Regions from separate parts of the Streptomyces bottropensis ATCC 25435 genome, predicted to be linked through region 2. Evidence: riboswitches for the same ligand, from Rfam matches in the RefSeq annotation. Region 2 holds a riboswitch; the other holds the start of a gene.
What was found. Region 2 has a riboswitch for glycine ahead of gcvT (glycine cleavage system aminomethyltransferase GcvT). Riboswitches for the same ligand answer to the same signal wherever they lie in the genome.
Positions count from the first base shown of each region.

Region 1: another riboswitch for glycine. It lies ahead of gcvP (aminomethyl-transferring glycine dehydrogenase); the one in region 2 lies ahead of gcvT (glycine cleavage system aminomethyltransferase GcvT).

Region 1 is NZ_KB911581.1:3,818,461-3,825,152, forward strand. Features, by position in the region: gene ftsR (transcriptional regulator FtsR) at 1-140, shown strand, start outside; gene STRBO_RS0116855 (bifunctional nuclease family protein) at 225-698, shown strand; gene STRBO_RS0116860 (MerR family transcriptional regulator) at 1,023-1,706, shown strand; gene STRBO_RS0116865 (DNA polymerase IV) at 1,764-3,116, shown strand; gene STRBO_RS0116870 (PRC-barrel domain-containing protein) at 3,220-3,588, opposite strand; glycine riboswitch at 3,712-3,809, shown strand; gene gcvP (aminomethyl-transferring glycine dehydrogenase) at 3,982-6,692, shown strand, end outside.
Region 2 is NZ_KB911581.1:1,844,643-1,851,334, forward strand. Features, by position in the region: gene STRBO_RS0108270 (L-serine ammonia-lyase) at 1-98, opposite strand, end outside; gene glyA (serine hydroxymethyltransferase) at 208-1,473, opposite strand; gene gcvH (glycine cleavage system protein GcvH) at 1,492-1,869, opposite strand; gene gcvT (glycine cleavage system aminomethyltransferase GcvT) at 1,994-3,121, opposite strand; glycine riboswitch at 3,157-3,279, opposite strand; glycine riboswitch at 3,280-3,376, opposite strand; gene STRBO_RS0108290 (AAA family ATPase) at 3,593-4,261, shown strand; gene STRBO_RS0108295 (enhanced serine sensitivity protein SseB) at 4,350-5,126, shown strand; gene STRBO_RS0108300 (enhanced serine sensitivity protein SseB C-terminal domain-containing protein) at 5,324-6,118, shown strand; gene STRBO_RS0108305 (ABC transporter permease) at 6,448-6,692, shown strand, end outside.

The sequences.
Region 1 (6,692 bases), 2.0 Mb from region 2:
AGGTGGTCGCGCCCCTGCGACGCCACCGTAATCCCCAGACCAGAGCGCATGCGGAGGACCGGGCGCGGGAGCTGGCGGGGCTGACGGTGAAGCTGCACGCCGCTCTCGTGCGCAGCGCGCTGGGTGTGCGGCTGCGCTGAGGGGCGGTGTTCGCCTGTGGCGGATCGGTCGGCCGATCCGAGCCCGACTACCCAAACATCCCGAGCACGGCCTAGGGTTGCTGTGTGAACGAGCTCGATGTCGTAGGTGTCCGGGTGGAAATGCCCTCCAACCAACCGATCGTGCTCCTGCGCGAAGTGGGAGGCGACCGTTACCTCCCCATCTGGATCGGGCCGGGGGAGGCGACGGCGATCGCTTTCGCCCAACAGGGCATGGCCCCCGCACGACCGCTGACCCACGACCTGTTCAAGGACGTGCTGGAGGCCGTCGGCCAGGAACTCACGGAAGTGCGCATCACCGACCTGCGTGAGGGCGTCTTCTACGCGGAGCTGGTGTTCGCCAGTGGGGTCGAGGTGAGTGCCCGGCCCTCCGACGCCATAGCGCTGGCGCTGCGTACCGGGACGCCGATCTTCGGCAGTGACGGGGTGCTCGACGACGCGGGCATCGCGATCCCGGACGAGCAGGAGGACGAGGTGGAGAAGTTCCGCGAGTTCCTCGACCAGATCTCGCCCGAGGATTTCGGAACGAACAGCCAGTGAGGCCGGTCAGGCGGTCGTACCGGGCCGACAGGCCTTGACCGCCCCTCGGCGGCGGCGCCGGGTCCGCGGGTGGGGATTCCGCTTCGACGGCTCCGCGGGCGCGGACCCTGTCCGGGGCGGACGCCGCCCGGGGCGGTACCGGCCCGGGAGCGGTGCGTCGTCGGACAATCCGATCGGAGCGCATTCGGCTAGCCTTTCCCCGCGGAAGGGCACGGGAAACCACTCTCAGGGTGATTATCACTCGGCGTGGCGAGTGCGGTGGTCGTTGACGCACCCCGGGCGGCTGCCTACCGTCGATGAGGCAGGTCAAGGACGGAGGTCGGCGTGAGAAGCAGCGGCGACGGTACGGCTGGGGGTGCCCCCGGACGCAGGCTGGGGGACGGCGGCCCGTACCCTCCCCCAGGCTCTCGGCCGCGCCCCGGCTGGGGGGACCCCCATCAGGGCAACGCGGCCGGTCACGTCCCGCAGCGGCCCACGGCCGTGCAGGACAGCGCGGAGGCGGCGCCCGAGCCGCACGAGCAGGTCGGCTACCGCGGTCCCACCGCGTGCGCGGCCGCCGGCATCACCTACCGCCAGCTCGACTACTGGGCCCGCACGGGCCTGGTGGAGCCGAGTGTGCGCTCCGCCCAGGGTTCGGGGACTCAGCGGCTCTACAGCTTCCGGGACGTCGTCGTCCTGAAGATCGTGAAACGGTTCCTCGACACGGGAGTGTCCCTGCAGAACATCCGCACCGCCGTGCAGCACCTGCGGGAGCGGGGTTTCAGTGATCTGGAGCGGATGACGCTCATGAGCGACGGTGCGACGGTCTACGAGTGCAGTTCGCCCGACGAGGTCCACGCCCTGCTCCAGGGCGGTCAGGGGGTCTTCGGGATCGCCGTGGGGGTGGTCTGGCGTGACGTCGAAAGCGCTCTCTCGCAGCTGCACGGGGAGCGGGTCGACACGGGGGAGACGCTCGTGGGCCACAATCCGGCGGACGAGCTGGCACGGCGGCGCAACCGGGCGGTCTGAGGGGCGCCCCAGGCTCAGGGTGGGGCGTTGTCAGTGGCGTAGGGCAGCATCGGAGCTGTGAGAACCGCGCCCACGATCCTGCATCTCGACATGGATGCCTTCTACGCCTCGGCGGAGCAGGCGTCGAAGCCGAGTCTGCGGGGGAAAGCCGTTGTCGTCGGCGGGCTGGGGCCGCGCGGGGTGGTCGCGACCGCCTCGTACGAGGCGCGGGTCTTCGGGGTGCATTCGGCGATGCCGATGGCGCAGGCGCGCCGCCTCGCGCCGAACGCCGCGTATCTCACGCCGCGCTTCGGCTTCTACCGGGCGATCAGCGATCAGGTCATGGGGTTGTTGCGTGCGCTGTCGCCCCTGGTGGAGCCGCTGAGCCTGGACGAGGCGTTCGTGGATCTGGAGGCCGGGGGCGCGGCCTCGGACGAGGCGTCGGCACGGCTCGTCGGGGAGCGGTTGCGTGCGGACATACGGGCCATGACCGCGCTGACGGGCTCCGTCGGGCTCGCGGCCTCCAAGATGCTCGCGAAGATCGCCTCCGAGGAGGCCAAGCCGGACGGGCTGGTGCTGATCGAGCCGGGGATCGAGCGGGCGTTGCTGGGACCGATGTCCGTGCGGATCCTGCCGGGGGTGGGCCCGGCGACCGGGGACCATCTGCGGCGGGCCGGGATCACCACGGTCGAGGAGATCGTGGAGGCGGGTGAGGGCGAGGTCGTACGACTGCTCGGCAAGGCCCACGGACACGGGCTGTACGCGATGGCGCTGGCACGGGACGACCGGGCGGTGGTGGCCGAGCGGGACACGAAGTCGGTATCGGTGGAGGACACGTATGACGTGGACATCCACGACCGGGTACGGGTCCGGATGGAGGTGCGGCGGCTCGCGGACCGCTGTGTGCGCAGGCTGCGGGAGGCCGGACTGTCGGGGCGGACGATCGTGCTGAAGGTGCGGCGCTACGACTTCTCGACGCTGACCCGGTCCGAGACGTTGCGGGGACCCACGGACGATCCCGCGGTGGTGCGCGAGGCCGCGGCCCGGCTGCTGGAGGCCGTGGACACGACGGGTGGAGTGCGGCTGCTGGGGGTCGGGGTGAGCGGGCTCGCCGACTACACGCAGGAGGATCTGTTCGCGCAGGCGGCGGGAGAGCCGGAGCTCGTCGAGGAGGATGCCGGAGGCGGCGTGGAGGTGCCTGTGGCGGAGGAGAGCGAGGGCGGGGAGCGGATCTTCAGGGCCGGGCACGATGTGCGGCACGCCGAGTACGGGCACGGATGGGTGCAGGGGAGCGGGCTCGGGCGGGTGACCGTGCGGTTCGAGACGCCGCTCGATGCGGGGCCGGGGCGGGTGCGGACGTTCAGGACGGACGACGCCGCGCTGGAGCCGGCGGAACCGTTGCCGCTGGTGCCGGGTGGGGTGCTGGGCTGAGGTCCACGGGGGCGCCGGGGGCGCCGGGGGCGTGAGGGCGCGTCGGCCGTCCGGTGCTTTCGTGGCGGCTGCGGCTGCGGCTGGGGCTGTGGCGGGGAGCGGCTCAGGTGTCGTCCCGCTTCGCCACGTCGCCGAAGTCGTGGTCCAGGGGCTGCGGCGGGGCTATGTCCAGGCCGTAGTGGTGGTAGAGCTGGAGTTCCTGCTCGGGGGAGAGGTGGCGGCCCACGCCGAAGTCGGGGGCGTCCTTGATGAGGGCGCGGTCGAAGGGGATGCGGAGGGTGCCCTCGTACAGTTCGCTGGGCTCCAGGGGGACGAAGGCGTCGCGACCGAAGAAGCCCATGCGTATCGCGGCCCACTCGGGGATGCCGGTGGCGTCGTCCAGGTAGACCTCATCCACGGTGCCGATCTTGCTTCCCTTGCGGTCGAACGCCTTGCGGCCGATCAGGTGGCGCGGATCGATGTCGGTCTGCACGGGCCCTCCAGGTGGTCGCCAAGGGGTCGCGAATCGTCTCTCACACTACGAAAAGGCACATCGGGAGCGGCGGCCACTCGAAGACCAGTGCGTTGCCCGCGCTGATACGCTGGCAGCGGCTGCTGACCCCGTGCGGGAGAGTCCTCCGGACACCATCCGGCAGGCGCCGAAGGAGCAAATCCTCCCCGGAATCTCTCAGGCCCACGTACCGCACGGACGAGGTCACTCTGGAAAGCAGAGCGGGTGCCACGGCTCCCGCTCTCACCGACGGTGAAAGCCGGTCCGTACCTGGACCGGTGAAGCTCTCAGGTTGAGATGACAGAGGGGGAGGCCGTCGGGGCGCCCGTGCCGTGGTGCCCCTCGAAGGTCGTGTCAGACCAGGAGGCCTCCGTAATGACCGCCCATCGCATTCCGCTTTCCGAGCTCGAACAGGGAATCCCCTTCGAGCGGCGCCACATCGGCCCGGACGCCGAGGCCCGGGCCAAGATGCTCGCGCACGTCGGGTACGGCTCGCTGGACGAACTGACGGCGGCCGCGGTCCCGGACGTGATCAAGAACGCCGAGGCGCTGGACCTCCCCGGGGCGCGTACCGAGGCCGAGGTGCTCGCCGAGCTGCGTTCCCTCGCGGACCGCAACCAGGTGCTGGGCTCGATGATCGGGCTCGGGTACTACGGGACCTTCACGCCGCCCGTCATCCTCCGCAACGTCATGGAGAACCCGGCCTGGTACACGGCCTACACCCCGTACCAGCCCGAGATCTCCCAGGGGCGGCTGGAGGCCCTGCTGAACTTCCAGACCATGGTCGCCGAGCTGACGGGGCTGCCCACCTCCGGGGCCTCGCTGCTCGACGAGGGCACCGCCGCCGCCGAGGCCATGGCGTTGTCGCGGCGCATGGGCAAGAACAAGAAGGGCCTCTTCCTCGTCGACGCGGACGCGCTGCCGCAGACGATCGCCGTGATCCGGACCCGCGCCGAGCCGGCCGGTGTCGAGGTCGTCGTCGCCGATCTGAGCGAGGGAATCCCGGCCGACATCGCCTCGCGCGACATCAACGGGGTGCTGCTGCAGTACCCGGGCGCCTCCGGTGTCGTACGGGATCTCAAGCCGGTCGTCGAACAGGCCCACGCGCTCGGCGCGCTCGTCACCGTCGCCGCCGATCTGCTGGCGCTGACCCTGCTGGCCTCACCCGGTGAGCTGGGCGCCGACATCGCCGTCGGGACCACGCAGCGCTTCGGTGTGCCGATGGCCTTCGGCGGGCCGCACGCGGGTTACATGGCCGTGCAGGAGAAGTTCGCGCGCAGCCTGCCCGGGCGGCTGGTCGGGGTGTCCGTGGACGCCGACGGACACAAGGCGTACCGGCTGGCCCTGCAGACGCGGGAGCAGCACATCCGCCGGGAGAAGGCGACCAGCAACATCTGTACGGCGCAGGTGCTGCTCGCCGTGATGGCCGGCATGTACGCCGTCTACCACGGGCCTGAGGGGCTGCGGACCATCGCCCGGCGTACCCACCGGTACGCCACCGTGCTCGCCGCGGGGCTCACGGCCGGTGGGATCGAGGTCGTGCACGGGTCGTACTTCGACACGCTGACCGTGCGGGTGCCGGGCCGGGCCGGTGAGGTCGTGGCCGCCGCCCGGGAACATGGCGTGAACCTGCACCTCGTGGACGCCGACCTGGTGTCGGTCTCCTGCGACGAGACCACCACGCGGGCCCAGCTGGGCGCCGTATGGACCGCGTTCGGCGTGGAGGGTGACGTGGGGGCCCTGGACGCCGCCGCGGCGGACACGCTGCCCGAGGCGCTGCTGCGGTCGGACGACTACCTGACGCACCCGGTCTTCCACGACCACCGCTCCGAGACCGCGATGCTGCGCTACCTGCGCCGGCTCGCGGACCGGGACTACGCGCTGGACCGGGGCATGATCCCGCTCGGCTCCTGCACGATGAAGCTCAACGCCACCACCGAGATGGAGCCGGTGACGTGGCCCGAGTTCGGACAGCTGCACCCGTTCGCGCCCGCCGAGCAGGCGCAGGGCTATCTCACGCTCATCCGTGAACTGGAGGAGCAGCTCGCGGAGGCCACCGGGTACGACAAGGTGTCCCTGCAGCCGAACGCCGGCTCGCAGGGGGAGCTGGCGGGGCTCCTGGCCGTGCGCGGGTACCACCGTGCGAACGGTGACGAGCAGCGGACGGTGTGCCTCATCCCGTCCTCCGCGCACGGCACCAACGCGGCGAGCGCCGTCATGGCCGGCATGAAGGTCGTCGTCGTGAAGACCGCCGACGACGGCGAGATCGACGTCGAGGACCTGCGGGCGAAGATCGAGCAGTACCGCGACGAGCTGTCCGTGCTGATGATCACGTACCCGTCGACGCACGGGGTGTTCGAGGAGCACGTGGCCGACATCTGCGCGCAGGTGCACGACGCGGGCGGCCAGGTGTACGTCGACGGCGCCAACCTCAACGCGCTGGTGGGTCTGGCCAAGCCGGGGCACTTCGGCGGTGACGTCTCGCACCTGAACCTGCACAAGACGTTCTGCATCCCGCATGGCGGCGGTGGGCCGGGCGTCGGCCCGGTGGCGGTGCGCGAGCACCTGGCGCCGTATCTGCCGAACCACCCGCTGCAGCCCGCGGCCGGCCCGGAGACGGGCGTCGGCCCGGTCTCGGCCGCGCCGTGGGGTTCGGCGGGCATCCTGCCGATCTCGTGGGCGTACGTCCGGCTCATGGGCGGTGAGGGGCTGAAGCGGGCCACGCAGGTGGCGGTGCTCAGCGCCAACTACATCGCCAAGCGGCTGGAGCCGCACTACCCGGTGCTCTACACCGGTCCGGGCGGGCTCGTGGCACACGAGTGCATCATCGACCTGCGGCCGCTGGCCAAGTCGACCGGGGTGAGCGTCGACGACATCGCCAAGCGGCTGATCGACTACGGCTTCCACGCGCCGACGATGTCGTTCCCGGTGGCCGGGACGCTGATGATCGAGCCGACGGAGTCGGAGGACCTCGGTGAGCTGGACCGGTTCTGCGAGGCGATGATCGCGATCCGTGCGGAGATCGAGAAGGTCGGCTCGGGCGAGTGGCCCGCGGACGACAACCCGCTGCGGAACGCGCCGCACAC
Region 2 (6,692 bases):
CGGCGTGCGAACATCCGGGCGGCTCGCATCGGGCCGACCGTGTGGGAGCTGGACGGGCCGATGCCGATCGAGAACAGGTCGAAGACCGAGATGGCCACGGTGACTCCTCAGAACGGGGGAGGGTGGTGCGGGGAGTGGGGCACCGCGCTCACTCCCCAGTGTGCGCGGTGCCCCGGAAAAGCGGGGTGTACGGCGATGAAGCCCGGGTTACTTCCCGAGCGTCGGGTAGAGCGGGTGCTTGTCGGCGAGGGCCTTGACCCGGGCCTTGAGTGTGTCGGTGTCGGGGTCGGGCTTGAGGGCCTGGGCGATGACGTCGGCGACCTCGGTGAAGTCCTCGGCGGTGAAGCCGCGGGTGGCGAGGGCGGGGGTGCCGATGCGCAGGCCGGAGGTGACCATCGGGGGGCGGGGGTCGTTGGGGACGGCGTTGCGGTTGACGGTGATGCCGACCTGGTGGAGGCGGTCCTCGGCCTGCTGCCCGTCGAGTGCGGAGTTGCGCAGGTCGACCAGGATCAGGTGGACGTCGGTGCCGCCGGACAGCACGTCGATGCCGGCTTCGCGGGCGTCGGGGGCGGTCAGCCGCTCGGCGAGGATCTTCGCGCCCTGGACCGTGCGCCGCTGGCGCTCCTTGAACTCCTCGCCGGCGGCGACCTTGAAGGAGACGGCCTTGGCCGCGATGACGTGCTCCAGCGGGCCGCCCTGGAAGCCGGGGAAGACGGAGGAGTTGAGCTTCTTGGCGAACTCCTTGCCGCGGGCGAGGATGATGCCGCCGCGGGGGCCGCCGAGGGTCTTGTGGGTGGTGGAGGTGACCACGTCCGCGTACGGGACCGGGTTGGGGTGCAGCCCGGCCGCCACCAGTCCGGCGAAGTGGGCCATGTCGACCCACAGGTATGCGCCGGTCTCGTCGGCGATGCGGCGGAAGGCGGCGAAGTCGAGCTGCCGGGGGTAGGCGGACCAGCCGGCGATGATGACCTTCGGGCGGTGTTCCTTGGCGAGGCGTTCGACTTCGGCCATGTCGACGACTCCGGCGTCGTCGACGTGGTAGGCGACGACGTCGAACTGTTTGCCGGAGAAGTTCAGGCGCATGCCGTGGGTGAGGTGGCCGCCGTGGGCGAGGTCGAGGCCGAGGATGGTGTCGCCGGGCTGGGCGAGGGCGAAGAGGGCGGCCTGGTTGGCGGAGGCGCCGGAGTGGGGCTGGACGTTGGCGTACTCGGCGCCGAAGAGGTCCTTGAGGCGGTCGATGGCGATCTGTTCGGTGACGTCGACGTGTTCGCAGCCGCCGTAGTAGCGGCGGCCGGGGTAGCCCTCGGCGTATTTGTTGGTGAGGACGGTGCCCTGGGCCTGCATGACGGCGAGGGGGGCGAAGTTCTCGGAGGCGATCATCTCCAGGGTGGACTGCTGGCGGTGCAGCTCGGCGTCGACGGCGGCGGCGACCTCGGGGTCCAGCTCGTGCAGGGGAGTGTTCAGCAGCGACATGCGTACGACCTCGTCTTCTCAGCCGGCGGTGTGGGCGGCGTACTCGTCGGCGGAGAGCAGGTCGTCCGGCTCCTGCGCGACACGTACCTTGAACAGCCAGCCGCCCTCGAACGGGGCGGTGTTCACCAGCGACGGGTCGTTGACGACGTCCTCGTTGATCTCGGTGATCTCACCGGACACCGGCGAGTACAGGTCGCTCACCGACTTGGTGGACTCCAGTTCGCCGCAGGTCTCGCCCGCGGCCACCGTGGAGCCCACGTCGGGAAGCTGGGCGTAGACGACATCGCCGAGCGCGTTCGCCGCGAACTCCGTGATGCCGACCGTCGAGACGCCGTCCTCGGCGACCGACAGCCACTCGTGCTCCTTGCTGTAACGCAGCTGCTGGGGGTTGCTCATGGCCTGAATTCTCCTGTACGCGGGGGAGTGGTGATGAAGGGGGGACGGCTGAAACCGCTGTTGAGCAGCGCGGATGTGCCGAGGGTCACGCTCGGTACGACTACGGGCGAACGCTACGAAGGTGTCACTTCTGCCGCTTGTAGAAGGGCAGCGCCACGACCTCGTACGGCTCGTGGCTGCCCCGGATGTCCACGCCCACACCGGCGGTGCCCGGCGCGGAGTGCGTGGCGTCGACGTACGCCATGGCGATCGGCCTGCCCAGCGTCGGGGAGGGCGCTCCGGAGGTGACCTCGCCGATCACCTGGCCGTCGGCGACGACCTGGTAGCCGGCGCGCGGCACCCGGCGGCCCTCGGCGACCAGGCCCACGAGGACGCGCGGCGGGGCCGAGGCGGCACGCTCGGCGGCTGCCGCCAGCGCCGTGCGCCCGACGAAGTCGCCGTCCTTCTCGAACTTCACGACCCGCCCGAGCCCGGCGTCGAACGGCGTCAACGCGGTGGACAGCTCGTGCCCGTACAGCGGCATGCCCGCCTCCAGGCGGAGCGTGTCCCGGCAGGACAGCCCGCAGGGCACGAGACCGACGCCCTCGCCCGCCTTGGTCAGCGCCTGCCACAGCTCGACGGCGTGCTCCGGCTTCACGAACAGCTCGAAGCCGTCCTCGCCGGTGTAGCCGGTGCGCGCGATCAGCGCGGGGACCCCGGCGACCGTGCCCGGAAGGCCCGCGTAGTACTTCAGACCGTCGAGGTCGGCGTCGGTGAGGGCCGCCAGGATGCCGGGCGACTCGGGCCCCTGGACGGCGAGCAGCGCGTACGCGTCCCGGTCGTCCCGCACCTCGGCGTCGAACCCGGCGGCACGCTCGACGAGCGCGTCCAGCACCACCTGGGCGTTGGAGGCGTTCGCGACGACGAGGTACTCCGTGTCCGCGAGCCGGTAGACGATCAGGTCGTCGAGGATGCCGCCGTCCTCGCGGCAGATCATGGTGTAGCGGGCGCGGCCGGGCTTCACACCGCCGATGTTGCCGACCAGCGCGTGGTCGAGCAGCGCGGCGGCGCCGGGACCGGAGACGGTGATCTCGCCCATGTGGGAGAGGTCGAAGAGACCGGCCTTCGTGCGGACGGCGAGGTGCTCGTCGCGCTCGGAGCCGTAGCGCAGGGGCATGTCCCAGCCTGCGAAGTCGGTCATCGTCGCACCGAGGGCACGATGCAGGGCATCGAGCGCGGTACGGCGCGATCCAGCGGTGGGGCTACTGCTCATCGGTTCTGCTCCCAGGGCATGACAGGCGAGGGCGATCCTCCCCTTCTGTCATCGGAACCTGAGAGGTTCACCGCGACCGCGCGTACCGGTGGTCGTGGTTTGCACCTTGGGTGGAGCCGGCCCCTACGGAAGAGGCGCGGCCCGCTTTTCAGATGTGCCTCGCCCGCGCGGTATCTGGGCCTGAGAGATTCAAGGGAGGGACTTGCTCCTTCGGCGCCCCAGCGAGACTGCTGGGAGCTCTCCCGCGCGGATTCAAGCGGCCGGTATGCAGTTGGCGCGCACATCATTGCACGCATCGACGCGGCGCGGCAGGGGGACCTTTCACAGGTAGGGGACGACGAGGGGAAGCGGACACAGTGGTTCGTAGCACTCTTGTGGCAGGACGAGGACCGAACCAGGAGGGATCGGGCATTACCTTTTCTTTACAATCTGTGGGGATGGGTCTCCATACCCCTGGGGAGGACGATCACGGTGAACAGGACCACGGCGTACGCGACCACTTCGGGCATCGCCATGCCCAAGCAGCCCGTCGTACCGGCCGGTGAGGCGTGCGGCCCGTTCCCGAGGGCGGTCGTCCGCGACCTCAGGGAGCGTGCCGGGCGCAGCCCGCACGGACTGTCCTTCGGCCCGCAGGACCTGGTGGTGGTGACCGGGCTCCCCGGCAGCGGCAAGTCGACACTGATGCGGCGGAGCGTGCCGGGCGTGCGGATCGACTCCCAGGACACCCGCGACCGGTTCGACGCGCGCTTCGCCCGCCACCTGCCGTACGCGGCCTACCGGCCCTTCGTGCGCCTCGCCCACTACGCGGGGCTGCGGCGCGCCCTGCGCTCGGGGGAGGGCGTCGTCGTGCACGACTGCGGGGCGCAGGCATGGGTACGAAGCTGGCTCGCCCGGGAGGCCAGGAGGCGGGGCGGCACCCTGCATCTGCTGCTGCTCGACGTGACACCCGGCGAGGCGCGGGACGGGCAGCGGGAGCGGGGGCGAGGGGTGTCGCGGTACGCGTTCGCGCGGCACCGGGGTGCCATGACCAGACTGCTGCGGGGGGTCGAGGAGGGACGGCTGCCGCAGGGGTGCGGGGCGGCGGTGCTCCTCGACCGGGCGGCGGCGGACGTCCTGAAGCGGATCGACTTCGTGGGGTAGCGGGGCGCCCCGGAGGGGCGCGCCCCCGGCCCGGAAGCAATTAAGGTGCAGGGACAACAGCATCACGGAGCAAAGCGGTAGGCAGCAGATGGACTTCCCGGCGGACTTTCCGGCACAGGCGCATCCCCACGGGCACGGCGGGTGGCCCGGCAACGAGCTGGAGGAGGTGCTGTCCGCGTCGCTCGGCGTGCCCCAGGCCGGGGCGCGGATCGTGGAGGTGCTGGCCCGCAGCTTCGTCTGGGTGCCGCTGCCGGAGGGCGGCGGCCCGCAGAGCGGTCAGCTCGATCTGCCCACGATGGAGTTCGACGGCCAGGCGTACGTGCCGGTCTTCACCTCCGAGGAGCAGTTCCGCCAGGTCGTCGGCCACCACATGTCGTTCACGATCGCCCCGGCCGTCGAGTTCGCGCGCGGTCTGCCTCCGCAGATCGGCCTCGCCCTGAACCCGGACGGCGTCGTGGGCATGCCCTTGCCGCCGCCCGCCGTGGCCGAGCTGTGCCGGGCCGGACGGACCCCGCTGGACGGCACGGCGAACGGTGCCCGCGTCCGTCTCTTCGAACCGGACTGGCAGGACGACCCCGTGGACTTCCTCGCGGCCGCCTCCGCCGAGTTCGCCGCGACCGGGGTGGTCCTCTCCGCCCGCCGCTGCCTCGCCACCATCGAGACCGCCGCCCCCGTCATGTTCATCGGCGTCGAACTGGCTTCCTGGGAGGCCGACCGCGGCCTCCCCCTGGCCGCCCTCGGCAGGGCCCTGGCCAGGACGCCGGTTCCCTGGCCGGTCAACATGGTCTTCCTGGACGTCGCCCAGGACCCGGTGGGGGACTGGCTCCGCGAGAAGGTACGGCCGTTCTACCAACAGGGCTACTGATCAGTGCTTCTCGAAGGGGCGCGGGGCAGTGACATCACGCGGCTCCGCCGCGTGGGCGCGACCAGCCACGACGCGCCCGCCCTCCGTGACGCACGACAACCCCCGAGCCCTGACCGGCTCAACCCGCACACCACCTAAGCTGTTTCCCACCACCAGGGTCCACCACCCATCACGGTCCACATCGAAGGGCGGCCAACGTGAGCGCGAGCGGCAGCCGCATCGCCACCGGGCAGGTCGAGCACATGCTGCGGCAGGTGACGCCCGGGCGTTACGACGCCTACGAGGCGCTGCTGCGTGCCCTCGCCACCCCGTCCTCCGGCCAGATCTGGATGCTGCTCTGGCACGGCCAGGGCGGCTCCCCGGACGCGCAGTACGGGAACATGGAGGTCGAAGGGTTCAACTACGCCCCGTGCGTGACCTCCGCCCAGGAGCTCTCCGCCAGTGGCTGGAACCGCAGTTACGAGGTGGTCGACGGCCTCGACGTGGCCCGCACCCTCTACCCCGACCACTACGGCCTCTGGCTGAACCCGCACGCCCCGGGCGGCGGCGTCGGCATCCCCTGGCTCGACCTGCGCCGGATCGCCACGGGCCTGGAGCGGCAGCCCGCCGGCCCGCTCCGGCTGTCCGAGCCGGCCATCGAGATCCCCCAGTTCTACGGCCTGCTGACCCAGAACGCGCACCGCACGCCCGCCGTGCGCTCGCTGCGCCGCGCCTGGGTGCAGCCCGCGCTCGGCGCGCCGTACCTGGCCATCGGCCTCGACGTGTACGACACCTCGCCGCCGGCCGTCGACTCGGTGCGCGCGATGATGCAGCAGTCCATCGGCGCCGTCCCGGACGGTCTGCCCGTCTCCACCGTCGCGATGTCCGACGAGTACGACCCGGTCGCCATGTGGCTGCGCGCCGGCGCCCGCCCGTTCTACGACCGCGAGGCCCACGCGGCCCCGGCACAGGCCCCGGCGGCGGGCGGCTACGGCTATCCGAGCCGGTACTGAACCGCCGCGCCCACGACTCTCCACCGCACCCACCGCTCAACAGAGCGTCACGTCCGGATAGCGGAACCCCGCTGGCCACATCACGGTTGCGCATACATTCGCCGTCGGGTCTGGTGCCTGATCGCGCGGCCGTTGAAGACTCCCCCAGAGCGATGGGGGGATCCGGCGAACGCGCTGTTCACGCGGTGAAGTTCGATGCCGTACCTCTCCCTCGTACCCAGCAGTAGTCACAGAGCAGACGAAAGAGCAGTGGTGACGGACCGCACCGCAGACCCGGGCGGCCGCCAGGCACAGTCGGCAACCACCGGCACGGGCAAGCACGAGGGACGATGACCGCACCCATTGAGACGACCGGATCGCAGGCCGAGGCACAGCCCGAAGCCGTGCTGGAAGGCGTCGAGGCCAAGAAGATCGAGGGCCGTTCGCTCGGCCAGATCGCCTGGACCCGCTTCAAGCGCGACAAGGTGGCGGTCGCCGGCGGTCTCATCGTCGTCCTGCTGATCCTGATCGCGGTCCTCTCCCGGCCGCTGCAGTCGCTGCTGGGGCTCGACCCCAACGCGTTCAACCAGGACCT